DNA from 4 places in the Streptomyces sp. NPDC021080 genome. Region 1 is predicted to be linked to each of the others. Evidence: riboswitches for the same ligand, from Rfam matches in the RefSeq annotation. Region 1 holds a riboswitch; each other region holds the start of a gene.
The links. A riboswitch is a leader RNA that binds a small molecule or an ion and turns the genes downstream of it on or off. The one in region 1 is predicted to bind cobalamin.
Positions count from the first base shown of each region.

Region 2: it holds a riboswitch for cobalamin, as region 1 does, so the genes downstream of both, ACH4S8_RS16835 (ribonucleoside-diphosphate reductase subunit alpha) here and metE (5-methyltetrahydropteroyltriglutamate--homocysteine S-methyltransferase) in region 1, are expected to answer to the same signal.
Region 3: it holds a riboswitch for cobalamin, as region 1 does, so the genes downstream of both, ACH4S8_RS35795 (cobalamin biosynthesis protein) here and metE (5-methyltetrahydropteroyltriglutamate--homocysteine S-methyltransferase) in region 1, are expected to answer to the same signal.
Region 4: it holds a riboswitch for cobalamin, as region 1 does, so the genes downstream of both, ACH4S8_RS06680 (CbtB-domain containing protein) here and metE (5-methyltetrahydropteroyltriglutamate--homocysteine S-methyltransferase) in region 1, are expected to answer to the same signal.

Region 1 is NZ_JBIRQM010000034.1:27,595-34,886, reverse strand. Features, by position in the region: gene ACH4S8_RS43400 (dihydropteroate synthase) at 1-368, opposite strand, end outside; gene metF (methylenetetrahydrofolate reductase [NAD(P)H]) at 352-1,263, opposite strand; gene metE (5-methyltetrahydropteroyltriglutamate--homocysteine S-methyltransferase) at 1,342-3,660, opposite strand; cobalamin riboswitch at 3,827-4,049, opposite strand; partial or broken gene ACH4S8_RS43385 (IS5/IS1182 family transposase) at 4,263-4,358, shown strand; gene ACH4S8_RS43380 (hypothetical protein) at 4,398-4,739, shown strand; gene ACH4S8_RS43375 (Rieske 2Fe-2S domain-containing protein) at 5,086-6,369, opposite strand; gene ACH4S8_RS43370 (GAF domain-containing SpoIIE family protein phosphatase) at 6,836-7,292, opposite strand, start outside.
Region 2 is NZ_JBIRQM010000006.1:222,385-229,676, forward strand. Features, by position in the region: gene ACH4S8_RS16810 (carbohydrate ABC transporter permease) at 1-137, opposite strand, end outside; gene ACH4S8_RS16815 (extracellular solute-binding protein) at 288-1,571, opposite strand; gene ACH4S8_RS16820 (GntR family transcriptional regulator) at 2,010-2,774, shown strand; gene ACH4S8_RS16825 (DUF3311 domain-containing protein) at 2,931-3,194, shown strand; gene mctP (monocarboxylate uptake permease MctP) at 3,191-4,801, shown strand; cobalamin riboswitch at 5,338-5,487, shown strand; gene ACH4S8_RS16835 (ribonucleoside-diphosphate reductase subunit alpha) at 5,620-7,292, shown strand, end outside.
Region 3 is NZ_JBIRQM010000018.1:84,820-92,111, forward strand. Features, by position in the region: gene ACH4S8_RS35785 (anion permease) at 1-928, shown strand, start outside; gene ACH4S8_RS35790 (hypothetical protein) at 948-1,166, shown strand; cobalamin riboswitch at 1,371-1,514, shown strand; gene ACH4S8_RS35795 (cobalamin biosynthesis protein) at 1,620-2,591, shown strand; gene ACH4S8_RS35800 (cobyric acid synthase) at 2,588-4,183, shown strand; gene cobN (cobaltochelatase subunit CobN) at 4,180-7,292, shown strand, end outside.
Region 4 is NZ_JBIRQM010000002.1:597,519-604,810, forward strand. Features, by position in the region: gene scpA (methylmalonyl-CoA mutase) at 1-770, shown strand, start outside; gene meaB (methylmalonyl Co-A mutase-associated GTPase MeaB) at 767-1,750, shown strand; gene ACH4S8_RS06670 (hypothetical protein) at 2,207-3,061, shown strand; gene ACH4S8_RS06675 (CbtA family protein) at 3,147-3,905, opposite strand; gene ACH4S8_RS06680 (CbtB-domain containing protein) at 3,927-4,148, opposite strand; cobalamin riboswitch at 4,189-4,335, opposite strand; gene ACH4S8_RS06685 (enoyl-CoA hydratase/isomerase family protein) at 4,401-5,474, opposite strand; gene ACH4S8_RS06690 (cupin domain-containing protein) at 5,606-6,118, opposite strand; gene ACH4S8_RS06695 (RrF2 family transcriptional regulator) at 6,258-6,692, shown strand; gene ACH4S8_RS06700 (DsbA family protein) at 6,689-7,292, shown strand, end outside.

The DNA.
Region 1 (7,292 bases):
TCGAACCTCTGGATGTCGTCGAGATACGCGGCGCCCCGGGCGGTGGTGAACCGCTGCGTCGCGGGCCGACAGGAGTCGACGGACACCGGAACGCCCTCGGCGACCAGCTCGTCGATGACATCGGCCGGCCGTCTCATCTCCTCGTCCGGGGGCACCTGTCGTGACCCCGGACGACTCGTGGCAAGACCGAGTTCGATGGCGTCGGCGCCCTCCGCGCACAGCTTGCGCGCGTGCGCCACCGCCGCGTGCGCGGTCAGGAACCGGTTCCCGTCCGAGAACGAGGCCGCGGTGATGTCGACGATGCCGACCGGCGCGGGACGACGGATTCCCGCGGGAACGGTGTTCGAAGGCTCAGGCCTGGAGCCCAAGGCTCTGATAGATCTCTGTCGTCACCGTCGAGTGATTCATGGTCATGAAGTGCAGTCCCGGAGCGCCTTCGGCGAGCAGGCGGCGGGACATCGCGGTGGCGTGATCGATTCCGAGTGCTCGGACGGCTCTCGGGTCTTCCTGCGCGTCGAGCATGCTCTCGGCCAGCCGGGCCGGGAAGGCGGCGGTGGAGAGCGTGGGGATACGCCGGAGCGAGCGGATGGTGGTGACCGGCATGATCTCGGGGATGATCGGTGTCTCGCAGCCGGCCGCGGCCACCAGGTCCCGGAAGCGCAGGTAGTCCTCGACGTCGAAGAACATCTGGGTGATGGCGAAATCGGCTCCGGCCCGGCACTTGGCGACGAAGTGGCGGATGTCGTCGTCCCGGTCACGGGAACGGGGATGCAGCTCGGGGAAAGCGGCGACGCCGACGCAGAAGTTCCCGGATTCCCTGATCAGACCGACCAGGTCCGCCGCGTACCGGACCCCCTGCGGATGCATGGTCCAGGAGCCGAGCGGGTCTCCCGGCGGGTCTCCGCGCAGGGCAAGAACATTGCGTACGCCCTGGTCGGCGTAGTGGCCGAGGATGTTGCGCAGTTCGGCAGTGCTGTGGCCGACCGCGGTGAGGTGGGCGACCGGGGTGAGTGTGGTCTCCTGCGCGATCCGGCCCGTGACGTCGACCGTCCGGCCCCTCGTCGAACCGCCCGCCCCGTACGTCACCGAGACGAACGTCGGCGACAGGGCCTCCAGTCGGCGGATCGCCGTCCAGAGCCCCGCCTCGGCCTGCGCGGTGCGCGGCGGCATGAATTCGAAGGAGAAGGAGCGGCCTCCTCGTGCCAGCAGGTCGCGAATGGACACTGCGCTGTCGTGCCGTGTGCTCGGGATACCGAGAGCCATGTGCGGGTGCTTCCTCCGATGCCGGGGCGCCGGGGGAGGACGGCGGCCGCGTCCTCCCCCGGGCGATGGGACCTGCTGTCAGGACGCGGAGAGTTCTTCACGGACCGTGCGCGCGGCGGCGACCAGGTTCTCCAGCGAGGCACGGGTCTCGGACCAGGCGCGGGTCTTCAGGCCGCAGTCGGGGTTGACCCACAGGCGTTCGGCGGGGATGGCCTTGAGCCCGGCCCGCAGGAGGCCGGCGGCCTCCTCGGCGCTCGGGACGCGCGGGGAGTGGATGTCGTACACGCCGGGACCGGCCTCGCGCGGGTAGCCGTGGGCGGCGAGTTCGCGGGCGACCTGCATGTGGGAGCGGGCGGCTTCCAGGCTGATGACGTCGGCGTCGAGGTCGTCGATGGCCTGGACGATGTCGCCGAACTCGGCGTAGCACATGTGCGTGTGGATCTGGGTGTCCGGCCGCACTCCGGCCGTGGCGAGCCGGAACGCCTCGGTCGCCCATGCCAGGTACGCCGGGCGGTCGGCTGCCCGAAGAGGAAGCGTCTCGCGCAGTGCGGGCTCGTCCACCTGGATCACCGAAGTGCCCGCCGCCTCCAGGTCGTCTACCTCGTCGCGCAGGGCGAGGGCGACCTGTCGGGCGGTGTCGCCGAGGGGCTGGTCGTCGCGGACGAAGGACCAGGCGAGCATGGTGACGGGGCCGGTGAGCATCCCCTTGACCGGGCGGTCGCTCAGCGACTGGGCGTAGGACGTCCAGCGCACGGTCATCGGCTCGGGCCGGGAGATGTCGCCGGCGAGGATCGGCGGACGGACGTACCGCGTGCCGTAGGACTGCACCCAGCCGTGCTGCGTGGCGAGGTAGCCGGTGAGCCGCTCGGCGAAGTACTGGACCATGTCGTTGCGTTCGGGCTCGCCGTGCACCAGGACGTCCAGGCCGGCCTTCTCCTGGAAGGAGACGACCTCCTGGATCTCCGCCTTGATGCGCTCCTCGTACCCGGCCGTGTCGATGCGGCCGGCGCGCAGGTCGGCGCGGGCGGTGCGCAGTTCGGTGGTCTGCGGGAAGGAGCCGATGGTCGTGGTCGGCAGCAGCGGCAGCCCGAGGTGGGCGCGTTGGGCCGCGGTGCGTTCGGCGTAGGGCTGGGCGCGGCGGGCGTCGGCGTCGGTCACGGCCTCGGCGCGGGCTCGCACGGCCGGATCGCGCGTGATCGGCGAGCCCGCGCGGGAGGCGAGTTCGGCGCGGTTGACGGCGAGTTCGGCGGTGATGGCGTCGGTGCCGAGGTCGAGGCCCTTGGCGAGGGTGGTGATCTCGGCGGTCTTCTGCCGGGCGAAGGCCAGCCAGCGCAGGATCTGCGGTTCGATGTCCCGCTCGGCGGCGGCGTCCAGCGGCACGTGCAGCAGGGAGCAGGAGGCGGCGACATCGACCCGGTCCGCGAGCCCGAGGAGAGTGCCGAGGGTGGACAGCGACTTCTGAAGGTCGTTGATCCAGATGTTGCGGCCGTTGACCACGCCGGCGATCAGACGCTTGCCGGGCAGCCCGCCGACGGCGGCCAAGGCGTCCAGGTTGGAGGCGGCGGCCTCGGTGAAGTCCAGCGCCAGCCCGTCCACCGGCGCCTTGGCCAGCACCGGCAGGGCGTCGCCGAGGCGGTCGAAGTAGGACGCGACGAGCAGCTTCGGCCGGTCGGCGAGACCGCCGAGCTCGTGGTAGGCGCGCTCGGCGGCGTTCAGCTCGGCCGGGGTGCGATCCTGCACGAGGGCGGGCTCGTCCAGCTGCACCCACTCGGCGCCGGCCGCGCGCAGGTCGGCGAGAACCTCGGCGTACACGGGAAGCAGCCGGTCCAGGAGCGTCAACGGCTCGAAGTCCGCGGGCACGCCGGGGGCGGGCTTGGCGAGCAGGAGATAGGTGACGGGGCCGACCAGTACGGGACGGGCGGTCAGTCCCAGGGCGAGGGCTTCCGTCAGCTCGGCGACCTGCTTGGTGGAGTCCGTGGCGAAGACGGTGTCAGGTCCCAACTCCGGTACCAGATAGTGGTAGTTGGTGTCGAACCACTTGGTCATCTCCAGCGGAGCGACGTCCTGGGTACCGCGGGCCATCGCGAAGTAGCCGTCCAGGGCGTCCGCCTCGACGGCGGCGCGGTGGCGTTCCGGGATCGCGCCCACCATGACGGTGGTGTCGAGGACGTGGTCGTAGTACGAGAAGTCGCCGGTGGGCACCTCGTGGACGCCGACGTCGGCGAGCTGCCGCCAGTTGCTCCGCCGGAGCTCGGCGGCGGTGTCCCGGAGGGCGTCGGCGGTGACGCGGTCCTTCCAGTAGCCCTCGATCGCCTTCTTGAGTTCCCGGTTCGGGCCCTGGCGGGGGTAGCCGTACACGGTGGCTCGTGCTGCCGCGGCTGCGGACTTGGTGGTCACGGAGATCTCCTTCGCGAGATGAATCCCTGAGATCCCGGGACGGGACGCGAGCGCGAAGGGGTGACGAACCGGGCGGTCACGATCCCGCGCGGCGAGGCACGGTCGTTCCGCCTGGTATGTACGCCGACCCGCCCACGAGGTCACCGGGATGTCCGCGCGCGGAACGGTCCGCACACGGGCAACGGGCAGGTCTTCGGACTCGCGGGCACGTCCTCCGGCCGGAGGACACCTATTGGCCGTCGCTTCCCGGACCCGTACGTCGGATCCAGTGCGTATGACGGCGGTCGTTCCCGCTCACCGCTGCGGGGCAGTCCCGGATTCCCACCGGGTTCCCTCTTACGACGCATCCCGCCTGGCGGACGGGGCGAACCAGCTGCACCGCCCAGCCTAGGGGCAGTTCGCCCGCGCGGCCGACCGCGACCGGCATTCGGATGGTGAGGTGGGACACGGGAAGGGCATGTGTGGGACCGGGCGATGGCGGGAAGCGTCGCCCTCGCGCTTCCCGCCTTTCCCCTGTCGTCCCTTCCCTGCTGCCCGTGAAGGCCATGCGGGCGAGGGAGTTCCGCGCTGCGTGCGGCTCCGACTTGCCTCGGCGTACGCCCCTCCAGCCCTGGCGCCTGCTGCGGAAGCTCCGCTGCGGCACCACCCGCGTCACCGGCCTCGTCAAGGCCGTCCTCACCCTGGAGTTGACCGACTAGGTTTGAGGAGGAAGCCTCACCGCCTCCTATACTCCTGACGTGTTTGATACGCCGAACCTCTTCCACGTTTCGTCCGTGCTCAACCGACGGTCGATCGCTCAGCATGGCCTGGATTGGACCCGGATGGGCGCCGCACGGGGAATCGCCGGCAGCCGCCGCCCTGAGGTGGAGGGGATCTTCGTCTGTCAGGGCGAGGAGGCAGCAGAGTTCTTCCTTCAGATCAACAACACCGGCGGGTCGGTCGATCTCTGGTCCGTGGACGGCGTCGATGAGGGGTTGCTCCTCGACAACGGCAACGGATTCTTCTACCTGCCCGGCCGCATACCAGCCGCGCGAGTCCGCCTCGTGCGAGCAGACATTCCTCCGCAGCCTGGTTTTTGACTTCGCGCGGCGGTACGGCTGAGGGCAGGCCCGCGCGGAATCGGGCTGCGCGCTCGGCGAAGGTGTGACCGCAGCGCAGGTGGGCCAGGGGCGTCAGCGCCCGGCGGCTGCAGGCCGGCCGCCGCCGGGTACTGATCAGTCGTCGCCGAGCGGCCAACCCCCGCCACCGCCACCACCGCCGCCGCCGCAGCAGCAGCAGCGCGGAAGCGGACAGGCGCAGCCCGGACGGGTGGGCAATGCCCCGGGGCTCCAGGCGGAGAAGGCTGCCGTTGGCCGACAACCCGTCTGCCCGGGGCTTCGTTCGGAGTGCGCTGCGTAGGTGCTTGGGCCGTCGTCGTGGCGGGACCTACTCGGGCCTGCCGACGCCCTCCACCGCCGGACCGGCGGACTGCGCCGGTCCGGCGCGGCCCGTCGTACCGGCGTCGCCCGCGAGCGCGGCGGTGTGGTGTCCGGGGGCGGCCATCCCGCACGGCGCGCATCCGGCCGCCGCCTCCGGCCGCAGCGGTACGCCGCCTGCGCGCAGTACGTCGCGGAGGTCGAGGATGAGCGGGAACACCTCGTGGTTGTGGTCCTCGCCCTGCTCGTCCCAGGCACGCTGCTCGGCCTCGACCGCCATCCGGTCCTGGGCGAAGACACGTTCGGTGAAACGGCGGATGAGCGGCCAGGCGAGATGCAGCGCGCCCGGGACCGACGGCTTCGCGATCGTCAGCAGGCCGTAGGCGTGATTGACCCGCTGCTCGGCGTCCTCCGGCACGTAGGCGGCCCAGAGCGAGAACACCGGAAGCTCGCTGCCCTCGGGGACGTCCCTGAGCGTCTGGTACGGGTACTCGGTGCGGATCGTGATGACGTCGGGCCGGTCCTGGCCCCCGAACCCCTCCGCGGACAGCAGCCCCGCACCCCGGTCCTTGCGGCCTCCGGCCGGGACGAAGAGGTACCGCGCCTCGACGTGCCGTGGCCCGGTGTCGTACCCGAGCAGTTCCGGCCGGATCCTGCCGAGCACGCTCCGGTGCAGGAACTGATGGTTCATGTCGAGCAGGTTCTCGTGCATGAACGAGTAGTGGCAGCGCACGGTGCGGGAGAACGTCATCGTGCGGTGTCCGGCGGAGTGGTACTCGGGCAGGAAGGGGAACGGCGCCTCCTCGGCCAGCGCCGGGTCACCAGGGAAGACGAACACCAGGCCGTAGGCCTCGCGGACCGGATACGAGCGCACCCCGCGCGGCGGCCGCTCGCAGCCCTTGGGCAGGTACGGGATCTGCGAGATGCGTCCGTCGCCCCGATAGGCCCACGCGTGGTAGCAGCAGCGCAGGACGTCACCCTCGACCACACCCATGCTCAGCGGCACCTGACGGTGCGCGCACCGGTCCTCCAACGCGTGGACGACACCGCCGCGCCCCCGGTACAGCACGATCCGCTCACCGGCGAACACGGCCGCGAACGTCCGGTTGCGCCGCACCTTCCGGGAGGTCGCCACCGGATACCAGTGGTCGGGCGAGATGCCGACCCGGCGCAGGTCGGGGATGGTGCCGGGCCGGGCCGTGGGACGGCTGTCCGAGTGGCGCGGCACCGACCCCTCCGGGCGGGAGGCGGCGTGCTGGTCCGGTCCGGGGCGGTCGTGCCGGGCCTCGGTCATGAGCGGTGCTCCCTTGCACTGGGGGCGCGAGATCGCGACGTGCGGCAGCGGGGAGACCGCGCGGCAGGCCCACGGGTCCGCGTTCCGCCGCGTCGCCACCCCGTCCAGGGAACTCACCCCGCGGCAGTAGGCGGTCCAGCCCCGCCGTGGCGGGGCTCCACCTTCCCACCGTCACCGCGGGCGCGACGGCCGTCAACCGCGGAGGTGCGTTGGTGTTACGCCCGCTCCACCCCGTTCCAGGAGGCGGTGACCCCGGTCGTCGCGATTCGCTGGCGAAGGCGTCGCGGAACTCGGGAAGATCGTCCGGTCCGGCTCCGTGGCGACCAGGACACGCGGTTCACGCAGGAATCGCCCTGCGCGCCGCACGGCCGGGCCCTCTGCGCCGGAAGCGAGGAAACGGGGGCCGGGCCGGTCCCCGAACAGCCGGTGGGTCATGGTCATGTGCGGATCCGGCCCTCGTCGTTCGTCAGAGCGCGGGGACACGCAACGCGAGCAGGGCGATGTCGTCCTTGGGGTCGGTACCGGCCATCCGGTCCGTGATCTCGTTCAGCAGAGCGTCCAAGGGGCGGCCGGCGTGGGCTGCCAGCATGCGGCCGACCGCGTCGATGGTCAGGTCCATGTCCTCGTCGGGGTGTTCGACCAGCCCGTCGGTGTACAGCATGAGCAGGCTGCCGGGTGCCAGGACCAGTCGGTTCTCACTGCGGGGCGGCGCGTCCAGACCGGGGAAGAGCATGATGTCGTGCCGGGTCAGCCGGTGGACCGAACCGTCGGGCCGTACGACGAGTGGGGGCGGATGTCCGGCGTTGGTCCAGGTCAGCTCCCAGCTGCCCCCCTCGGCTGTACGGCAGGGGCGCAGATGGGCGTGGACGAGGGTGCCGCTGGCGTCGAGACCAAGGGTGGCATTGGCGTGTTCCAGCGCGCTG
Region 2 (7,292 bases), on a different contig from region 1:
CACGGGGCGAGCAGGGCCCAGGGGGCCGCCGCCGTACCCGAGGTCCGCCTGACGCGTGGTGCTTTCACGGCGGCCGGTGGCGGTGCCTGCCGCGGTGGCGGCACCTTGGCAGGGGTGGTCGTGTCTGCGGCACTCATCGCGCGCTCCTCAGCGGTCCCTCAGGGTCGTACGAAAGCGAAGGCCCGTACGACCGGGCGTCAGGGGGTGAGACCCGGGCCGGGCCGTACGGGGAGGCAGGGCCCCGTCCCTCCGTGACGGAGGACCGACGGGGCCCTGCTCTCAGGTCACTACTTGGTGTTGATGACCTTGTCGATCGCGGCGTCCGCTTCCTTCGCGGCGTCCGCGACGGACTTCTTGCCGGTGCCGATGTTCTGCAGCATGGTCTGCAGGACCTGGGCCTTCTCGACCTGGCCCCAGCCCGGTGCCATCGGGACGAACCAGCTGGACTCGGCCGCGGTGGCCGGAACGGCCGTCTTCGGGTCGCTCTGCAGGCTGACCAGGTCGGTCTTGTTGTTGGGCAGGTTGCCCTTGCCCATCAGGACCTTCTGGCCCTTGGCGCCGGTGAACGCGTTGATCCACTCGGCGGCGACGGCCTGCGCCTTCGACTTCACCGGGACGGCGAGGTCGGAGCCGCCCAGGAAGACCGGGATGTTCTTGCCGGACGGGCCGGGCATCACGAAGTTCTCGAGGTTGCCCTTGAGCTTGCCGGTCTTGTCGCTCTTCGGGTCCTCGGCGGTCGCGCCCTCCCAGGCGGCACCGAAGATCATGCCCGACTTGCCCTGGCCGTAGACGATGTAGCGGTCGGACTCGTCCTTGGTCTTGTCGCCGTGCATGTACTTGTCGACGATGGTCTTGAACTCGTTGAGACCCTTGATCGACTCGGGCGAGGAGAGGTTGGCCTTCCAGGTGCCGCCCTCCTCCTTCGCGATGGAGCCGCCGGCGTCGTAGACGAAGGACATGGCCGCGTACCAGTCACGGGTGGGCTGGTACCAGGCGCTGAACTTGCCGCCCTCCTTCTTCTGGATCTTGTCCAGGTCGGAGGTGAGCTCCGCGTACGTCTTCGGCGTGGACTTCACGCCGGCCGAGGCGGCGATGTCCTTGCGCCAGTTGCCGACGCGGCCGCCGGCGTAGTACGGCACGCCGTAGGTCTTGCCGTCGTAGGTCACGGACTCCTTGAGTCCGTCCAGCCAGGCGCTCGAGTTGTCGAACTTCGACGCGTCGAGGGGGGCGAAGGCGCCCTTGACCATGTAGCCGAGCATCTCGGTGTTGCCCATCTCGACCACGTCCGGCGCCTTGTCGGTGGCGAGGACCGCGTCGAGCTTGGTGTTCTTGTCCGGCCAGCCGTAGTACTCGTGCTTGATCTTGATGCCGGGGTGCTTCGCCTCGATCGCCGTGTCGGCCTGCTTGACCAGCTCGGGCCAGTTGTTCTGCGCGTCGACCGTGAGCCAGACCGTCAGCTCCTTGGCGTCCGCGCCCTTGTCCGACCCCCCGGACTTGTCGTCGCTGCCACACGCCGCGACGGAGAACATCATGCCCGCGATACCGATCGCGGCTATCAGCTTGCGCTTCACGCCACCCTCCTCAGGGATGCCACAAACCCCCCTGCTCCCCCGCGGTGACATACGCCGTGTACCGCCCGTGGGGCCGGGACTGGACCAATGGTGTAGACCAGTACCCGGAGCTTGGCCTAGACCTAAGGGGGTGTCAAGGGTGTGTAAGCCCGTCCAGTCGGCCGTTATGGGACCTACATATGCAAGGACCTTTAAGTAGCCAAGCGGCACAAATTACGGTCGTGTTCACGGCCTGCGGAGGAACCGCTCACGGACCGTCCGCGGCGGCTCCGGCGTCACCGTCTGCACGCGATGGACTAGACCAACGGGTACGCCGACGGTATATAGAGGGGATCACGGAGCGTGCGGGGAACACGCGCACGACGAGCCGTGCCACGATGAGAGCCGTGGCCGACGACATGGCGGTCGCTTCGGCATCCGGAGCCGGGAAGGCAGAGCATGAGCACCGACGTCAGCAGTGCGGAGAACGAGGGTGGGGCGCCCATCCGTACCGCGCGCGTGCCCAAGTACTACCGCCTGAAGAAGCACCTGCTCGACATGACGGAGACGCTGCCGCCCGGCACGCCGGTACCGCCGGAGCGGACCCTCGCCGCGGAGTTCGACACCTCGCGCACCACGGTGCGGCAGGCCCTTCAGGAGCTGGTCGTCGAGGGCCGTCTCGAACGCATCCAGGGCAAGGGCACCTTCGTCGCCAAGCCGAAGGTCTCCCAGGCGCTCCAACTGACCTCGTACACCGAGGACATGCGTGCCCAGGGGCTCGAACCCACCTCGCAGCTGCTGGACATCGGCTACATCACCGCGGACGACGCCCTCGCCGGGCTGCTCGACATCTCCGCCGGCGGCCGGGTGCTGCGCATCGAGCGGCTGCGCCTGGCGAGCGGCGAGCCGATGGCCATCGAGACGACCCACCTGTCCGCCAAGCGTTTCCCCGCCCTGCGCAGGTCGCTGGTCAAGTACACCTCTCTCTACACCGCGCTCGCCGAGGTGTACGACGTCCATCTCGCCGAGGCCGAGGAGACCATCGAGACCTCGCTGGCGACCCCGCGCGAGGCCGGACTGCTCGGCACCGACGTGGGCCTGCCCATGCTCATGCTCTCCCGCCACTCGCTCGACCGGCAGGGCGAGCCGGTGGAATGGGTGCGCTCGGTGTACCGCGGCGACCGGTACAAGTTCGTCGCCCGCCTCAAGCGCCCGCAGGACTGAGCGCCGCGGAGCGTTCCTCGGGCACGGGGCACGGACCCCGTGCCCGACACGAACCCTCCACAGCCGCCACCGCGCTGCGGTGTTCCCTAAAGCCGGACCGTCCCCTAGATTGCCTGCGCGTTACCCAGGTGATCGATGAGGGGACGGAGACGACCTGTGTCAGACCTGCCCGAAGTGAAACCACCGGTGGTGACACCGGTACGTGTGGTGATCGGCCTGTGCCTGCTCGCGCCCTTCGTGGCGATGCTGTGGGTCGGCTCCTACACGAAGACCGAGCCGGCGTTCATCGGTATCCCGTTCTTCTACTGGTACCAAATACTGTGGGTACCCCTCTCCACGCTGCTGACCGTGATCGCGTACCAGTTGTGGCGGCGTGACCAACGGGCCCGCACCTCCGTGAAGGAGGGTGCGGAAGCATGAAAGACGGTGTGAACGGCGTCGCTCTCGGCGTCTTCATCTTCTTCTTCCTGGCCGTCACGGTCATGGGTTTCCTGGCCGCGCGCTGGCGCAGGGCCGCCGACGAGCACACGCTCGACGAATGGGGCCTGGGCGGACGGTCCTTCGGCACCTGGGTGACCTGGTTCCTGCTCGGCGGCGACCTCTACACCGCGTACACCTTCGTCGCCGTGCCCGCGGCGGTCTACGCGGCGGGCGCGGCCGGCTTCTTCGCCGTGCCGTACACGATCCTGGTCTATCCGCTGATCTTCACCTTCCTGCCCCGCCTGTGGTCGGTCTCGCACCGCCACGGCTATGTGACGACCTCGGACTTCGTGCGCGGCCGTTTCGGCTCCAAGGGCCTGTCCCTCGCCGTGGCCGTCACCGGCATCCTCGCCACCATGCCGTACATCGCGCTCCAACTCGTCGGCATCCAGGCCGTCCTGGACGTGATGGGCCTGGGCGGCGGCGCGTCCTCCAACTGGTTCGTCAAGGACCTGCCGCTGCTCATCGCGTTCGGTGTGCTGGCCGCGTACACCTACTCCTCGGGCCTGCGGGCGCCCGCTCTGATCGCGTTCGTGAAGGACACGCTGATCTACATCGTGATCGCGGTGGCGATCATCTACATCCCGATCAAGCTCGGCGGCTTCGACGAGATCTTCAAGGCGGCGGGCGCCAAGTACACGGCCGCGGGCGCCGGCGGGCTCGTCCCGGCCGAGGCGGGCCAGTGGACGTACGCCACGCTCGCGCTCGGCTCGGCACTGGCACTGTTCATGTATCCGCACTCGGTCACCGCGACGCTGTCCGGCCGCAGCCGGGAGGTGATCCGCCGCAACACCACGATCCTGCCGCTGTACTCACTGATGCTGGGGCTGCTCGCGCTGCTCGGGTTCATGGCGATCGCGGCCGGGGTGAAGGTCACCAACGGCCAACTGGCCATCCCCCAGCTCTTCGAGAACATGTTCCCGGACTGGTTCGCGGGCGTCGCCTTCGCCGCCATCGGCATCGGCGCCCTCGTCCCGGCGGCCATCATGTCGATCGCGGCCGCGAATCTGTTCACCCGCAACATCTACAAGGACTTCATCAATCCGGCCGCGACCCCGCGGCAGGAGACCAGGGTCTCCAAGCTGGTCTCGCTCCTGGTGAAGGTGGGTGCGCTGGTCTTCGTCCTGACCATGGACAAGACCGTCGCGATCAACTTCCAGCTGCTGGGCGGCATCTGGATCCTGCAGACCTTCCCCTCGCTGGTCGGCGGTCTCTTCACCCGCTGGTTCCACCGCTGGGCGCTGCTGGGCGGCTGGGCGGTCGGCATGCTCTACGGCACGATCGCCGCCTACGGGGTGGCCTCGCCGACCCAGAAGCACTTCGGCGGCAGCTCGAAGGAGATCCCCGGCATCGGGGAGATCGGCTACATCGGTCTGACGGCGTTCGTCCTGAACGTGGCCGTGGCCGTGGTCCTCACCTTCGCCCTCAGGGCGTTCAAGGCCCCGGAAGGCGTGGACGAGACCTCGCCCGGGGACTACACGGCCGACGCGGGCGACCCCGGCGTCGAGACGGAACTCCCGCCGGCCACGGCCGACGCGAGCCACTAGGACCCGCGGGGGACCTGTCCCCGCCTCGGGCCACAGGGACGGGGACAGGTCCCGCGACAGCCGCGGGCGGCGGGCCGCCGGGGGAAAAACGGCGGCCCCCCCCCCGGCCCGTCGGGCACACCCACACCCACCGGCCGCGGCCGCACGCGCCCCCGGCCCACCGAACACCCCCTCGGCGGCGGGGACGCGGCCCCCCCCGCGGCCGGGCGGGGGGGGGGGGGGGCCGCGGGGGCGGGGGGGGGGGGCGCCCCCCCCGCCCGCCGCCGGGGGGGGGGGGGGGGCGGCGGCGGCCCCCCCCCCCCCCCCCGCCGCCGTGCCGGTCGGGCACACCCACTCGCACGGACGTCGTCGTCAGGAGCGCCCGGCCGAAGGAGCACCCCGTCGTCGGCGGGATCGCGGCCCGGACCGCGGCCGGAGCCCCTTGCCGGAGCTCGACGGCATCCTGCCGCTCACCTACGAGTTGACGCTCCGACACACTCCGTAGCGCTCCCGGGCATCAAGCGGACACAAGATGTGGGGGCAGTCCCGAAGCCCGGCACAAGATGTATGCTCATGGTCGCTGTCGCCGCAGGGGAATCCGGTGCAAATCCGGAACTGTCCCGCAACGGTGTACTTGTGCGTGTTCGCGTCTGCGTGTGCCCGTACTCGCGTCAGTCCGAGGACCTGCCGACAGCGCGCCCCGGCCGTCCGGCCCGGGTGCCGACGACGTCCGGGCCTCGCGGAATGGGCCGGTGGACGCGGTGCGCTGCTGCCCGAAAGCGCTCCCGTGTGCCCCGCTCCCGCCCGTGAGGCCCCGTGCCGAGCTAGGAGAGCCACACGTGACCATCGCGCCAGCCGATCCGGCTTCAGTGACCGCGCAGCAGGCCCCGGTGGAGACCGACGGTCCCGGGACCGTGCTGCTGCGGACCCTGACGGAGCTGACCGCCGACCTCCCCGACGCCGACCCCGGCCGGGTCGCCGCCGCGGCGCTGCGCGGCCGGTCCGCCCGGGCCGACGAGGCCGAGCTGCGCGAACTGGCCACCGAGGCGGCCGCGGGTCTCATCTCCGAGGACCCCGCCTACTCCCGGCTGGCCGCCCGCCTGCTCGCGATCACCATCGCCGCCGAGGCCGCCTCCCAGGGCGTGAGCACCTTCTCCGAGTCGGTCGCCGTCGGCCACCGCGAGGGTCTGATCGCCGACCGTACGGCCGCGTTCGTGACGCTGCACACGGCCTCCCTCGACGCGCTGATCGACGCCGAGGGCGACGACCGCTTCGGCTACTTCGGGCTGCGCACGCTGCACAGCCGCTATCTGCTCCGGCACCCGATCACCCGCAAGGTCGTCGAGAGGCCCCAGCACTTCATGCTCCGGGTGGCCTCCGGTCTCGCGGAGGACGACACCGTCCGCTCGGTGGACGAGGTCGCCGCGCTCTACCGGCTCATGAGCCGCCTCGACTACCTCCCCTCCTCCCCCACGCTCTTCAACTCCGGCACGCGCCACCCGCAGATGTCGTCCTGCTACCTCCTCGACTCCCCGCTGGACGAGCTGGACTCCATCTACGACCGCTACCACCAGGTGGCGCGGCTGTCGAAGCACGCCGGCGGCATCGGCCTGTCGTACTCCCGCATCCGCAGCCGCGGTTCGCTGATCCGCGGCACCAACGGGCACTCCAACGGCATCGTCCCGTTCCTCAAGACGCTCGACGCCTCGGTCGCCGCGGTGAACCAGGGCGGCCGGCGCAAGGGCGCGGCCGCGGTCTACCTGGAGACCTGGCACTCCGACATCGAGGAGTTCCTGGAGCTGCGCGACAACACCGGTGAGGACGCCCGGCGTACGCACAACCTGAACCTCGCGCACTGGATCCCGGACGAGTTCATGCGCCGGGTGAACGAGGACGGCGTCTGGTCGCTGTTCTCCCCGGCCGACGTGCCCGAGCTGGTCGACCTGTGGGGCGACGAGTTCGACGCCGCCTACCGCAAGGCCGAGGAGGCGGGCCTCGCCAGGAAGACCATCCCGGCCCGCGACCTCTACGGCCGCATGATGCGCACCCTCGCGCAGACCGGCAACGGCTGGATGACCTTCAAGGACGCCGCCAACCGCACCGCCAACCAGACGGCGGAGCCGGGTCACACGGTCCACTCCTCGAACCTGTGCACCGAGATCCTGGAGGTCACGGACGACGGGGAGACGGCGGTCTGCAACCTGGGTTCGGTCAACCTGGGCGCGTTCGTGACCGGCGGGGACATCGACTGGGAGCGGCTCGATCAGACCGTGCGCACCGCGGTGACCTTCCTCGACCGCGTGGTGGACATCAACTTCTACCCGACCGAGCAGGCGGGCCGCTCCAACGCCAAGTGGCGTCCGGTCGGCCTCGGCGCGATGGGTCTGCAGGACGTCTTCTTCAAGCTGCGGATCCCCTTCGACTCGCCCGAGGCCCGCGCCCTGTCCACCCGGATCGCCGAGCGGATCATGCTCGCCTCGTACGAGGCCTCCGCGGACCTCGCCGAGCGCAA
Region 3 (7,292 bases), on a different contig from region 1:
CTCGCACGCCCTCATGGGCGGTCTGGTCGGCGCCACCATCGCCTCCGCCGGCACCGGCGCGGTGCACGGGGACGTCCTGGTCGGCAAGGTGCTCCTGCCCGCCGTCGCGGCCCCGATCGTCGCGGGCCTGGCGGCGATGGTCGCCACCCGGCTGTCGTACAAGCTCAGCGGTGACGCCGAGACCAAGGCCACCAAGAAGGGTTACCGCGCCGGCCAGATAGCCTCCGCGGGCCTGGTCTCGCTGGCCCACGGCACCAACGACGCGCAGAAGACGATGGGCATCATCACCCTGGCCCTGGTCGCCGGTGGCGCCGTCGCTCCCGACTCCGACCCGCCGGTCTGGGTCATCCTCTCCGCCGGTCTCGCGATCGCGCTCGGCACCTACCTGGGCGGCTGGCGCATCATCCGCACGATGGGCAAGGGCCTGACCGACCTCCAGCCGCAGCAGGGTTTCGCCGCCCAGACCAGCGCGGCCACGGTCATCCTGGCCTCCTCGCACATCGGCTTCTCCCTCTCCACCACGCACTCGGTCTCCGGTTCCGTGATGGGTGCGGGCCTCGGCCGCAAGGGCGGTGTGGTCCGCTGGTCCACCGCCACCCGCATGGCCGTCGCCTGGGTCCTCACCCTGCCCGCCGCCGCGATGGTCGGCGCCCTCGCCGAGTGGGTGACCGGTTTCGGCGCCTGGGGCACCGCGCTCGTCGCCGTCTTCCTGGTCGCGTCCAGCTTCGCGATCTGGCGCCGCTCGCGCCGCGAGGTCATCGACCACAACAACGTGAACGACGACGCGGAGCCCGCCGGTGTGGTGACGCAGGCCATCGCCGCCGTCACCCCGCCCCCGGCCGGCACCGTGGCCGACGGCCTCACGGCCACCATCCCCGCTCCGGCCGAGCCCACGGTGAACCCGTCGGCGCAGTCCCGCGTGGCCTGAGACCCGAAGGAAAAGCAGCATGAACATCGACTGGTCAGCTCTCGGATCCGTCTTCGGGGTCAGCCTCGGAGTGACCGTGGCCCTCGTCGCCCTCTTCACCCTCGGCGTCGCCGGCCTCTCCAAGAAGGAGACGTCCCAGGGCGGTTCCGCGGTCGCGGCGGCCACCGGCGCCTACGTCTGCTTCGCGGCCTGCGCCGCGGCGGTGGCGTACGGCATCTCCCTGATCATCACCAAGTAGCCCGGCACGGGGCCTGGTCCGGACGACAGGCCCCGCGACCCGCAACCGGGTCGCGCCGGGCGGTACCGCGCGTGGGGTGCGGGACGGATCACCGTCCCGCACCCCACGCGTATGTGTCCCCCGCCCCACGCGCACGGGTCCCGCGCCCCACGCGTATGTGGGCCTGCGCACACTGTCCCTCCGCAGGTCAACAGCCAGTTGACGGCCGTTCTCGCCCCGTGGTGGACTGCCGGAGCCAAGTACGGCGGCATGAGAGGAAGCCGGTGCGAATCCGGCGCGGTCCCGCCACTGTCATCGGGGAAGGAACTCCCCGGGAGCCAGGAACTCTCACCGCCGGTCTCGTCGAACCAGGGCGTGGACACCCTGAGTGAGGACATATCGCCATGCGCGGCTGCCCGTTGCCCGTTCCGCTGAGTACGAAGGTTCCGCCTCACCCCACGGCCGGCTGACCCCGTGCGTGCCGATCGCGTCTTCGCGTACGGCGCCGCCGCCGGCCTTCTCGGCGACCTGCTGCTCGGCGATCCCCGCCGGGGGCATCCGGTCGCCGCGTTCGGGCGGGCCGCCGCGGCCGTGGAGCGGACCCTGTGGCGGGACCACCGCGGGTGGGGCGCCCTGCACACCGCCGTCTGCGTGGGCGGCGCCACCTCACTGGCCGCGCTCGCGAGCCGCCGCGTACGCACGTCGCGTACCGCCTCCGTCGCCCTGACCGCCGCCGCCACCTGGTCCGTCGTCGGGGGAACCTCCCTCGGCCGCGAGGCACGGGCGATCGGCGGCGCCCTCGCGGCGGGTGACCTGGGCGTGGCCCGGGAGCGGCTGCCGCATCTGTGCGGACGTGACCCGCAGGCGCTGGACGCCGACGGCGTCGCGCGCGCCGTCGTCGAGTCCGTCGCCGAGAACACCTCCGACGCCGTCGTGGGCGCGCTGGTCTGGGGCGCCGTCGCCGGCGTGCCTGGCCTCGTCGCCTTCCGCGCCGTCAACACCCTCGACGCCATGGTCGGACACAAGTCCCCCCGGTACCGGCGCTACGGCTGGGCCTCCGCCCGGCTGGACGACGTCGCCGGCTGGCCGGGGGCCCGGCTGACCGCCGTCCTCGCGGCCGTGGCCGGGCCGGACCCGCGCGGCGCCCTGCGCGCCTGGCGCGCGGACGCCCACCGGCATCCGAGCCCCAACGCCGGGCCCGTGGAGGCCTCGTTCGCGGGCGCGCTCGGCGTGCGGCTCGGCGGCACCCTCTCGTACGGCGGACGGGTCGAGCACCGGCCCGTGCTGGGCGGCGCGGGGCGCGCCGTCCAGGTCCACGACATCGAACGGGCCGTACGGCTCTCCCGGCGCGTCGGCTGGCTCGCGCTCGGGGTGAGTGCCACCGCACGGGTCCTGCTCACCCGAACCGGACGGGTTCCGTCCATCAGGAAGGGGCGCACCGCATGAGCGGCGGGCTGCTGATCGCCGGAACCACCTCCGACGCGGGCAAGAGCGTCGTGACCGCCGGGATCTGCCGGTGGCTGGCGCGCCGGGGCGTCAAGGTCGCGCCCTTCAAGGCGCAGAACATGTCCCTGAACTCGTTCGTGACCCGCGAGGGCGCCGAGATCGGGCGGGCGCAGGCCATGCAGGCGCAGGCCGCCCGGGTGGAGCCGACCGCGCTGATGAATCCCGTGCTGCTCAAGCCGGGCGGCGACCGCACCAGCCAGGTCGTCCTGATGGGAAAGCCGGTCGGCGAGATGAGCGCGCGCGGGTTCTTCGGGACGGCCGGGTCCGCGGCGGACCCCTCGTCGGGTGCCGCATCGCCCGGGGACCGGCTGCGCGGGGGGCGCCAGGAAGCACTCCTGGCGCCCGTCCTCGACTGTCTGGCGCAGTTGCGGGGCACGTATGACGCGGTGATCTGTGAAGGAGCCGGCAGCCCGGCCGAGATCAATCTGCGGCGCACCGACATCGTGAACATGGGGGTGGCGCGGAACGCGGGGCTTCCCGTGCTCGTCGTCGGCGACATCGACCGGGGCGGGGTGTTCGCCTCGTTCTTCGGGACGGTCGCGCTGCTGTCCCCCGAGGACCAGGCGCTCGTCGCCGGGTTCCTCGTCAACAAGTTCCGGGGTGACGTCAGCCTGCTGGAGCCAGGCCTCGACATGCTGCACGGCCTGACCGGGCGGCGCTCGTACGGCGTACTGCCGTTCCGGCACGGTCTGGGCATCGACGAGGAGGACGGGCTGCGCGTCTCGCTGCGCGGGGCCGTCCGCGAGTCCGCGGTCTCCTCACCCGTCGGCGAGGACGTCCTGCGGGTCGCCGTCTGCGCGATCCCGCTGATGTCCAACTTCACCGACGTGGACGCGCTGGCCGCCGAACCGGGCGTCGTCGTGCGGTTCGTGGACCGGGCCGAGGAACTGGCCGACGCGGACCTGGTCGTCGTGCCCGGGACCCGGGGCACGGTCAAGGCGCTCCGGTGGCTGCGCGAGCGCGGCCTCGCGGACGCCGTCGCACGCCGGGCCGCCGAGGGGCGGCCCGTCCTCGGCGTCTGCGGCGGCTACCAGCTCCTCGGGGAGCACATCGAGGACGACGTCGAGTCCCGCGCCGGTCGGGTCGAGGGGCTCGGGCTCCTCCCCGTACGCGTGCGGTTCGCGCGGGAGAAGACACTGGCACGGCCGGTGGGCACGGCCCTCGGCGAGCACGTCGAGGGGTACGAGATCCATCACGGCGTCGCCGAGGTGACCGGCGGCGAGACGTTCATGTCCGACGCCGCGGGACAGGGCCTGGACGGCTGCCGGGTCGGCTCCGTCTGGGGCACCCACTGGCACGGATCACTGGAGTCGGACGGATTCCGGCGGGCCTTCCTGCGCGAGGTGGCCGCCGCCGCGGGCCGCCGCTTCGTGCCGGCCCCCGACACGTCGTTCGCGGCGCTGCGCGAGGAGCAGCTGGACCGGCTCGGCGACCTGATCGAGGAACACGCGGACACGGACGCGCTGTGGCGGCTCATCGAGTCCGGCGCGCCACAAGGACTGCCCTTCATTCCACCGGGAGCACCCGCATGAGCACTGTGTTGTTGTTGTCGACCGCCGACACGGACCTGCTGGCGGCCCGCGCCAGCGGCGCCGCCTACCGGATCGGCAACCCGACCCGGGTGGACGTCACGGGCGAACTCCCCGCGCTCACCCGGGGCGCGGACCTGGCCGTCGTGCGCCTCCTCGGCGGCAAGCGGGCCTGGGAGGACGGGCTGGCGTTCCTGAAGGCCTCCGGGATCCCGACCGTGCTGCTGGGCGGCGAGTCCGTCCCGGACGCCGAGCTGATGGCCGAGTCGTCGGTGCCCGCCGGTGTCGTCGCGGAGGCGCTGCGCTATCTCGTCGAGGGCGGTCCGGCCAACCTGTCCGAGCTGGCCCGGTTCCTGTCCGACACCGTGCTGCTGACCGGTGAGGGCTTCGAGGAGCCGCACCGGACCGCCGAGTTCGGCGTCCACGGCGAGCGCGCCTTCACCGAGGGCCGGCCGACGGTCGGCGTGCTGTTCTACCGGGCGCACGAACTGTCCGGGAACACCGCGTTCGTGGACACCCTGTGCGACGCGATCGAGGCGCGCGGCGCCAACGCCCTTCCCGTGTACTGCGGTTCGCTGCGCGGAGCCGACCCGGGCCTGTACGAGATCCTCGGCCGGGCCGACGCGCTCGTCGCCACCGTCCTGGCGGCGGGCGGCACCCACGCCTCGCAGGCGTCCGCGGGTGGCGACGAGGAGGCCTGGGACATCGGGGCGCTCGCCGACCTCGACGTCCCCGTCCTCCAGGGGCTCTGCCTGACCTCGTCGAAGAGCGCCTGGGAGGCCTCGGACGCCGCCCTGTCCCCGATGGACGCGGCCATGCAGGTCGCCATCCCGGAGTTCGACGGCCGCCTGATCACCGTGCCGTTCTCGTTCAAGGAACAGGGACCCGACGACGTCCCGGTGTACGTCGCCGACCCCGAGCGGGCCGCCCGGGTCGCCGGAATCGCCCTGCGGCACGCGGAGTTGAAGCACAAGCCGAACGGCGAGAAGAAGCTCGGGATCGTCTTCACCGCCTACCCGACCAAGCACTCCCGGGTCGGCAACGCGGTCGGCCTCGACACCCCCGCCTCCGCGGTCCGGGTCCTCGACGCGCTCCGCGACGCGGGCTACGCCCTCACCGAATACCCCGACAACGGCGACGAGTTGATCCACCGGCTGATCGCGGCCGGCGGCCACGACGTCGAGTGGCTGACCGAGGAGCAGCTCGCCGCCGCCCCGGCACGGGTGCCGCTCGCCGACTACCGGGCCTGGTTCGACACCCTCGACCCCGCGCTGCGCGAGGGCATGCTGGAGGCCTGGGGCGAGCCGCCGGGCTCCCTCTACGTCGACGGCGACGACATCGTGCTCGCCTGCCTGGAGTTCGGGAACGTCGTCGTGATGATCCAGCCTCCGCGCGGCTTCGGCGAGAACCCGATCGCGATCTACCACGACCCCGACATGCCGCCCTCGCACCACTACATGGCCGCCTACCGCTGGCTGGAGAACAGTTTCGGCGCGGACGCCGTCGTGCACATGGGCAAGCACGGCACCATGGAGTGGCTGCCGGGCAAGGGGCTCGGGCTCAGCGGCGGCTGCGCGCCCGACGCCGTCCTCGGCGAACTCCCGCTGATCTACCCGTTCATCGTCAACGACCCCGGTGAGGGCACTCAGGCCAAGCGCCGCGGGCACGCCACCGTCGTCGACCACCTCGTACCGCCGATGGCCCGCGCCGACACCTACGGCGACCTCGCGAAGCTGGAGCAGCTCCTCGACGAGTACGCGCTGGTCTCCGACCTGGACCCGACGAAGGCCCCCGCGGTCCGCGCGCAGATCTGGACGCTGGTCAAGGCGGCCGAGCTGCATCACGACCTGCATGTCGACGAGCAGCCGGACGACGGCGACTTCGACGAGTTCGTCATGCACATCGACGGCTATCTCTGCGAGATCAAGGACGTACAGATCCGCGACGGCCTGCACATCCTGGGCGGCGGCCCGGAGGCCGAACCACGGGTGAACCTCGTGCTCGCCGTGCTGCGCGCCTCGCAGGTGTGGGGCGGAGCGGCCAACGCGCTGCCCGGTCTGCGCGCCGCCCTCGCCGAGCACTTCGGCCTGGTGGAGAAGGAGTTGCTCGCCGAGCCGGGCGCCCCGGTCAAGGCGCCCGTCGAGCTGACCGACCTCGTGGAGGGTCCGGCCCGTACGGCGGCCGACGCGATCGACCTGCTGGAGCAGCTCTGCCGCCGGGCGGCCCTCGGCATGGAGGAGCGGGGCTGGGACCCGGCCGCCGTCCCGGCGCTCGTGCGTGACGTCCTCGGCACCGAACTCCCCGACGCCGTCGCGGTCCTCGAGTTCGCCTGCCGCGAGGTCGTGCCGCGGCTCGCCCGGACGACGGACGAGATCGGGCACATCCTCAAGGCCCTGGACGGCGGTTACGTCCCGGCGGGCCCGTCGGGCTCACCGACGCGCGGGCTCGTCAACGTCCTGCCGACCGGCCGCAACTTCTACTCGGTCGACCCCAAGGCCATTCCCTCCAGGCTGAGTTGGGAGGTCGGCCAGTCCCTCGCGGACTCCCTGGTCCAGCGGTATCTGCAGGACACCGGCGCCTACCCGACGTCCGTCGGACTGACGGTCTGGGGCACCTCCGCCATGCGCACCCAGGGCGACGACATCGCCGAGATCCTCGCGCTGCTCGGCTGCCGCCCGGTCTGGGACGACGCCTCGCGCCGGGTCACCGGCTTCGAGATCGTGCCCCTGAAGGAGCTGGGCCGCCCGCGCATCGACGTCACGGTCCGCATCTCCGGCTTCTTCCGGGACGCGTTCCCGCACGTGGTCGGTCTCCTGGACGACGCCGTACGGGCGGTGGCCGAGCTGGACGAGCCCGCGGACCGGAACTTCGTCCGCGCGCACGCCGACGAGGACACCGCCGAACACGGCGACCGGCGGCGCGCGACGGCCCGTATCTTCGGCTCCAAGCCGGGCGCGTACGGCGCCGGTCTGCTGCCGCTGATCGACGCCCGCAACTGGCGCTCGGACGCCGACCTCGCCGAGGTGTACGCGGTGTGGGGCGGCTACGCCTACGGGCGCGGGCTCGACGGGCGGGCCGCGCGGGGTGACATGGAGACGGCGTTCCGGCGGAT
Region 4 (7,292 bases), on a different contig from region 1:
AGTACCGCGTGGAGACCGACGAGCAGATCGACGTCCTCAAGGTCGACAACTCCTCCGTGCGCGCGCAGCAGATCGAGAAGCTGCGCCGGCTGCGGGCCGAGCGTGACAGCCAGGCGGTCCAGGAGGCGCTGGAGGACCTGACGCGGGCGGCGGCCGGTGAGGGCAACCTGCTGGAGCTGGCGGTGCGCGCGGCCCGCGCGAAGGCCACCGTCGGCGAGATCTCCGACGCGCTGGAGAAGGTGTACGGCCGGCACGCGGGCCAGATCCGTACGATCTCCGGGGTGTACCGCAACGAGGCAGGGGAGTCCCCGTCCGTGGACCGCACCCGCACCCTGGTGGACGCGTTCGAGGAGGCCGAGGGCCGGCGCCCGCGCATCCTGGTCGCCAAGATGGGCCAGGACGGTCACGACCGCGGCCAGAAGGTGATCGCGACGGCCTTCGCCGACCTCGGCTTCGACGTCGACGTCGGCCCGCTGTTCCAGACGCCGGGCGAGGTGGCCCGGCAGGCGGTCGAGGCGGACGTGCACATCGTGGGCGTCTCGTCGCTGGCCGCCGGACACCTCACCCTCGTACCGGCGCTGCGCGAGGAGCTGGCGGCGGAGGGGCGTGAGGACATCATGATCGTGGTCGGCGGGGTGATCCCGCCGCAGGACGTGCCGACGCTGCTGGAGATGGGCGCGGCGGCGGTCTTCCCGCCCGGGACGGTGATCCCGGACGCGGCGTACGACCTCGTCCAGCGGCTCTCTGCCGACCTCGGGCACGACCTGTGATCGAACTCGACACCTATGTCAAGGGTGTGCTCGACGGGAAGCGGGCGCTGGTCGCCCGCGCCATCACGCTCGTCGAGTCCACCCGGCCCCAGCACCGTGCGCTGGCGCAGGAGTTGCTGACCGAACTGCTGCCGTACAGCGGCAAGGCCCGGCGCATCGGCGTCAGCGGGGTGCCGGGCGTGGGCAAGTCGACCTTCATCGACGCGTTCGGCACGATGCTGACCTCGCTCGGGCACCGGGTCGCGGTGCTCGCCGTCGACCCGTCCTCCAGCCGTACGGGCGGCTCGATCCTCGGTGACAAGACCCGTATGGAGCGCCTCGCCGTGGACCCGGCAGCCTTCATCCGCCCCTCCCCCACCGCCGGCACGCTCGGCGGGGTGGCGAAGGCGACCCGCGAGTCGATCGTGGTGATGGAGGCGGCCGGCTACGACGTGGTACTGGTGGAGACGGTCGGCGTCGGCCAGTCCGAGACCGCGGTCGCGAACATGGTCGACTCCTTCCTGCTGTTGACGCTGGCCCGTACCGGCGACCAGTTGCAGGGCATCAAGAAGGGTGTCCTGGAGCTGGCGGACGTGATCGCCGTCAACAAGGCGGACGGCCCGCACGAGCGTGACGCGCAGTCGGCGGCACGTGAACTGGCGGGCGCGCTGCGGCTGATGCACGGCAAGGACGCCGTCTGGACGCCGCCGGTGCTGAGTTGCAGCGCCCGTGAGTCGGCCGGCCTGGACACTCTCTGGGACCGTCTGGAACAGCACCGGACGCTGCTCGACTCGACCGGCGCTCTCGCCGACAAGCGCCGTGACCAGCAGGTGGACTGGACCTGGACCATGGTCCGGGACGAGCTCCTCGGCCGGCTGCGCTCCGACCAGGCCGTACGGGCCATGGCTCCCGACCTCGAACGGCAGGTACGGGAGGGCGCCTTGACGGCGACGCTCGCGGCGGAACGGATTCTGAAGGCATTCGGCGGCGAGGGCCGCTGACACGAACGGCGGTGGCGGGGCAGGTCGGAGCCCGGCCACCGCTCAGGACCGGCAGTCGCGGGCCGGGCACCGCACCGGTGCCCGGCCCCGGCCGCCGCGGCGCCGGGTGACCGCGCGAACGGTCCCCGAAGCAGCCCCGCCCGTCGGTCCCCGAGCAGCCCTGCCCATCGGGCCGCACCGCACGTCATGAACACGGGCCGCCCGGCCGCCGTACACAGGAGCACCGGAAACCTTCCGGTGCTCCTGCTCTTTGACCCTCCGGCGTCTCGCCGCCGGGTCTTCGAGCCGGACGGGCGTTGCTATCGGGCGAGGTGCAGACGGTGCCGAGAACCAGAGTGGGATCAGCACGGGCGCAGTACGTCAATACGTATGCCGCGCACGTTCAGGACGCGTTCAGGTTGACCTTGTCAAGGTTCGACAGAGATCAAATCCCCCACATGCCGCAGGAGAACTCCTTTGACGACGAAATCCGTGATGAAGAAGCTGCCCGAGGTCACTCTGGCGTTCTGGATCATGAAGATCGCCGCGACGACCCTGGGTGAGACGGCGGGTGACCTCTTCGCCCAGACCCTCAAGCTCGGTTACTTCGTGACCACGATCATCCTGTTCCTGCTCTTCGTCGTGACGCTGGTCGTCCAGCTCAGGTCCCGCCGGTACAACCCGTTCTTCTACTGGACCGTGATCCTGTCGACCAGCATGGCCGGCACCACGATGTCCGACTTCATGAACCGCGACGCCAGCGCCAAGTACCTCTCGGGCGGCGCCACCTCGCTCGGCTGGGGCCCGCAGGGCCTCGGTCTGGGCTATCCCGAGGGCGCGGCCATCCTGATCTCGCTCCTCCTGGCGATCTTCCTCGCCTGGAAGCTGAGCGGGATGACCTTCCAGATCCGGGACATCGTCACCTTCCGCGGCGAGGCCCTGTTCTGGTCGGCGATCCTCGTGTCCAACACGCTCGGCACGTCGATGGGCGACTTCCTCTCCGACAGCTCCGGCCTCGGCTACCTGGGCGGGGCACTGCTCGTCACGGGGCTGCTCGCGGTGCTCGTCGCGCTGATGAAGGTTCCGCCGGTGTCCAACGTCCTGCTGTTCTGGATCGCCTTCGTCCTCACCCGCCCGCTCGGCGCGACGGCCGGTGACTTCCTCACCAAGCCGATCGCCAAGGGGGGACTCGACCTCGGCACCGCCGGCTCGTCGGCCGTGCTGCTCGTCGTCCTGTTCGGCCTCATGGCCTACGCGCAGGTCCAGGAGCGCCGTGGTGCCGAGCCCGGTCCGGAGGCGGAGGCGGTCCGGCAGGAAGCCGGTAGTCGGTGAGACCGGCCTCGGGCATGTCTCCGCGGCCCTGACGCGAGAGAGCCCCTCGGACGGTACCGAGGGGCTCTCCTTCATGCCGGGCGACTCAGCTCGCAGTCGGAACCGTTCGCCCGGAGGCGACCGTCGCGGGCTTGGGGTTGAGCATGCGCTCGGCCAACTCGCCGAAGACCAGGCCGAATCCGGCCCACAGGACGGTCTGGATGGCGAGGGCGGAGAGCCTGAACCGCCACAGCAGGGTGGCCGGGAAGTCCTTGGGCACCTCGTTGATGACGGGCAGGAACTCGTAGGCCAGGCCGATGACGACGGCGAAGGCGGCCACCGCGGTGACGGTGGCGTACCAGGTGCCGAGACTCGGGGCGAGGCGCTTGCCGAGGATGGTGGCACCCACCGCGAGGAGCACGCTGAGGACCATCATCAGGAAGTACAGGGCGGTCCGCTTGCCGATGGTGTCGGGGTCGCCGACCGAGGGCGGGTTGGCCGGGTACTTCAGGAACGGCACGACGTACACGGCCAGGAGCGCGGTCCCGGACAGCAGGAGCGCGGTCGCGCGGGGACCGAAGCGGCCCACGCGGCCGAGGGCGAAGCAGTAGGCGAGCGCTGCGATGCCGCCGAACGAGACGCCGTAGACCAGGACACCGGTGGCGAGGCCCGCGGTGGACTGGAGGCTGCGGGAGACGAGTTCGACCTCGTGCCCGTGGGCGTGCGAGTGGGCCTCCTCGAAGCCGATGGCGCTGTCGACAGTCGGCTCACCGAGCAAGTAGGCGACGACCAGGGCCAGTACACCCGCCGCGAGGCCGGCGAGCATGCCGCGCACGAGCAGGTTTCTTACCGTTGCGGAGTTCATGAGTGAGTGCTGTCCCTCGCGTCAGTGGCAGGGGAAACCGAGCAGGTGGCGGGCGTCGTGCACCCACTCGTGGACGTCCTCGCCGGAGACGACGGAGGTGGCGCCCTGTTCGGCGCCGACGAAGTACAGCAGGACCAGCATCAGGATGCCGAAGAAGACCGCCCAGGGGACGATCGCACCGATCGGCAGCTTGGCGGGGAGAGCGGAAGTGGTGGCTGTCGGCGGAGCGACGGTCTGCGCCATGGCAGGACCTCCTCGGGAGTTCGCGTCCCATCTCGGTGGTGCACAGGATGACGCCTACGGGTCTGACTCACGCGGCGCCCAGCGTGGCTGGGACGTCTCGTTCACAGTGGCGCGACCGTGCCGGATTTCCACCGGCTTCCGTCTTGACGTCATCGATATCGGACCGACCGTACCGCGTGCCGACTACCCCGCCAAGACCGCGCCGACCGGGGTGATCTTCCTCTCGTCCCAGGTGGCGGGTCCTCGCAGCGGTCAGAAGGCGCCGTCGGACAGCCCGAGTTCACGCTCCCCGAGGGGGGCGAAGAAGCGCTCGACGTCCGCGTCGGTGACCTCGGCGAGCGTGGCCGGGGACCAGCGCGGGTCACGGTCCTTGTCGATGATCTGGGCCCGGACGCCCTCCACCAGGTCGGGGGCGGACAGAGCCGCGCAGGACACCCGGTACTCCTGGTCCAGCACGCGCTCCAGCGAGCCGAGCCGCCGGGCGCGGCGCAGGGCGGCCAGCGTGACCTTCAGGGCGGTGGGCGAGTTCCCGAGGAGGATCTCCGCCGTCTCCTTGGCGGCCGGGTCGCCGACCGCGAGCAGCCGCTGGACGATCTCCTCGACCGTGTCGGCGCTGTAGCAGGCGTCGATCCACGCGCGCCGCTCCGCGAGCTCCGCCGGGGGCGCGGGCCGCGTGTGCGTGGCCAGTGCCTGCGCCACGGGCCGGTCCGCGAGGTCGGACACGAACTGCCGGAGCGAGGAGGACGGCACATGGTGGTCGGCGAGACCGCACAGGATCGCGTCCCCGGCGCCGACCGAGGTGCCGGTCAGGGCCAGATGGGTGCCGAGTTCGCCCGGGGCGAGGGCGAGCAGACGGGTCCCGCCGACGTCGGGGACGAATCCGATGCCGGTCTCGGGCATGGCGACGCGCGAGCGTTCGGTGACGATCCGGACGCTGCCGTGCGCGGAGATCCCGACGCCGCCGCCCATGACGATGCCGTCCATGACCGCCACGTACGGCTTGGGGTAGCGGGCGATCCGGGCGTTGAGGTGGTACTCGTCGCGCCAGAACGCGGCGGAGGCGGTGCCGTCCCCGTCGCGCGCGTCGTCGTGGACGACACGGATGTCGCCGCCCGCGCACAGCCCGCGTTCCCCGGCGCCGGTGATGACGACGGTCTCGACGGCGGGGTCGTGCTCCCAGACGGTGAGCGCCTCGTCGATCCGGCGCACCATCGCGTGGTTCAGGGCGTTCAGGGCCCTGGGCCGGTTGAGGGTGAGGTGGGCGGCCCGTCCGTCGGTGCGCAGCAGGACGGATTCCTCCGCGCCGGACGCCTCGGTGCCGTTCATCCGAACGCCTCCGTCCGGCGGCGGGCCACGATGACGCGCATGATCTCGGTGGTTCCTTCCACGGTCCGCTCGGTTCGCCGGTGACGGCGATCTCCCCGCCACCGTACCCACCGGGTGACCGGGCCCGGCCGTCAGGCCTGCTCGTCGCCCTGCCCGAGCGCGTACAGCCGCGGCAGGTTGACCACGATCGCCTCCTGGGTGCTGCGGGCGATGACGACGACGGCCTCCTCGTCGGGATCCGGGTTCTCCTCGCGGTGCGGGACGAACGGGGGCACGAAGACGTAGTCACCGGGCGAGGTGCGCAGGCGTACTTCCTCGGGCCGCTCCCCCGAGTCGTCGACGAAGACGAACTCGGGGTGCCCGCTCACCACATGGATGGCGGTCTCGGACTCTCCGTGGTGGTGGTCCGAGGACGCGGTGGAGGGGGCGACGTGGGTCTGGCCCATCCACAGTTTCTCGGAGCCGACGGTGGTGCCGCTGATGGCGGCGAATCGGCGCATGCCTCCCGTCTGCGCCGTGTCGCCGTCGAGGGCGTCGGCGCGGATGTGGTGCAGGCGGGTGCGCAGCGGGTGTCCGGACTGCGCTGCGGCGTCCGGGAGATGGGGGTGGAAACCTTCGCCGGGGGTCGTGGGCGGCTCGCTCATGGAGGGGGACGCTAGAGCGGCCCGGAAAAGGATGTCAAGAGGTGTCCATTGCCGTTCACCTGCGGCAATGTTCCCGCAATGTATGCGGGGAAGGGGGAGAAACCCGGTCGGCGGACACCGCGTCGGGCATCATGTGCGCATGCATATTTCCGCGAAGGCGGACTACGCCACGCGGGCCCTGCTGGAGCTCGCCCGCGAACCGGCCCGCCCCCTGACCTGCGAGGCCATGGCCTCCTCACAACACGTTCCGTTCCGGTTCCTCAAGTCCGTGGTGGGCGAGTTGCGCCGGGCCGGACTGGTCCGCAGCCAGCGCGGCTGCGAGGGCGGGTACTGGCTCGGCCGGCCCGCCGACGAGATCACCCTTCTGGACGTCGTACGCGCGGTGGACGGTGAGCTGATCACCTTGCGGGGCGAGCCGCTGGCCGGGCTCGACTACCCGGGGCCCGCCTCCGGACTCCCCGGGATATGGCGCCGTATCGAGGCGGACGCCGCGGCGGTTCTCGGCGGGACGACCCTGGCCGCGCTGCTGCCCGCCGGGGCGACCGGGCGGATGGACCGCGAGGGAGCTGCGTGAACCGCGCCCCGGACCCGACGGCGCCTGAGGCGGACGCCGTGGACGTGGTGGAGGTCGTGGAGTACACCGACCCGCTGTGTCCCTGGGCCTGGGGATCGGAGCCGGTGTTCCGCGGGCTGCGCGCCGCGCTGGCCGGCCGGGTCCGCTGGCGACGCGCGTACTGCGTCCTGTTCGATGACGACGACGACCCGGCGCCCGACCTGGAGGCCGAGACCGCCTGGTACGCGCGCTACGTCGAGGACATCGGCGCCCACACGGGGGCCCCGCGGGCGCGGCGGCTGAGCCGGGTCGCGGCGAGTTCCTGGCCGTCCTCGCTGGCCGCCAAGGCCGCGGAGCGGCAGGGCGACGAAGTGACCGAGCGGGTGCTGCGGCGGCTGCGGGAGAGCGTGTTCGTGCTGGGTGAACCGGCGGACACGGCGGCGCTGGTGTTGTCCGCGGTACGGGGTGTGCCCGGCCTCGACCATGAGCGGCTGGCGGCCGACGCCGCGTCAGCGGCCGTACGGGAAGCGGTACGTGCCGACCGGGCCGAGGCGCGCCGACCGGTCGCCGAGGTGTTGTCGGTGCGCGGCGACTCGCCGCATCCCGGCGCCGCGAAGGAGA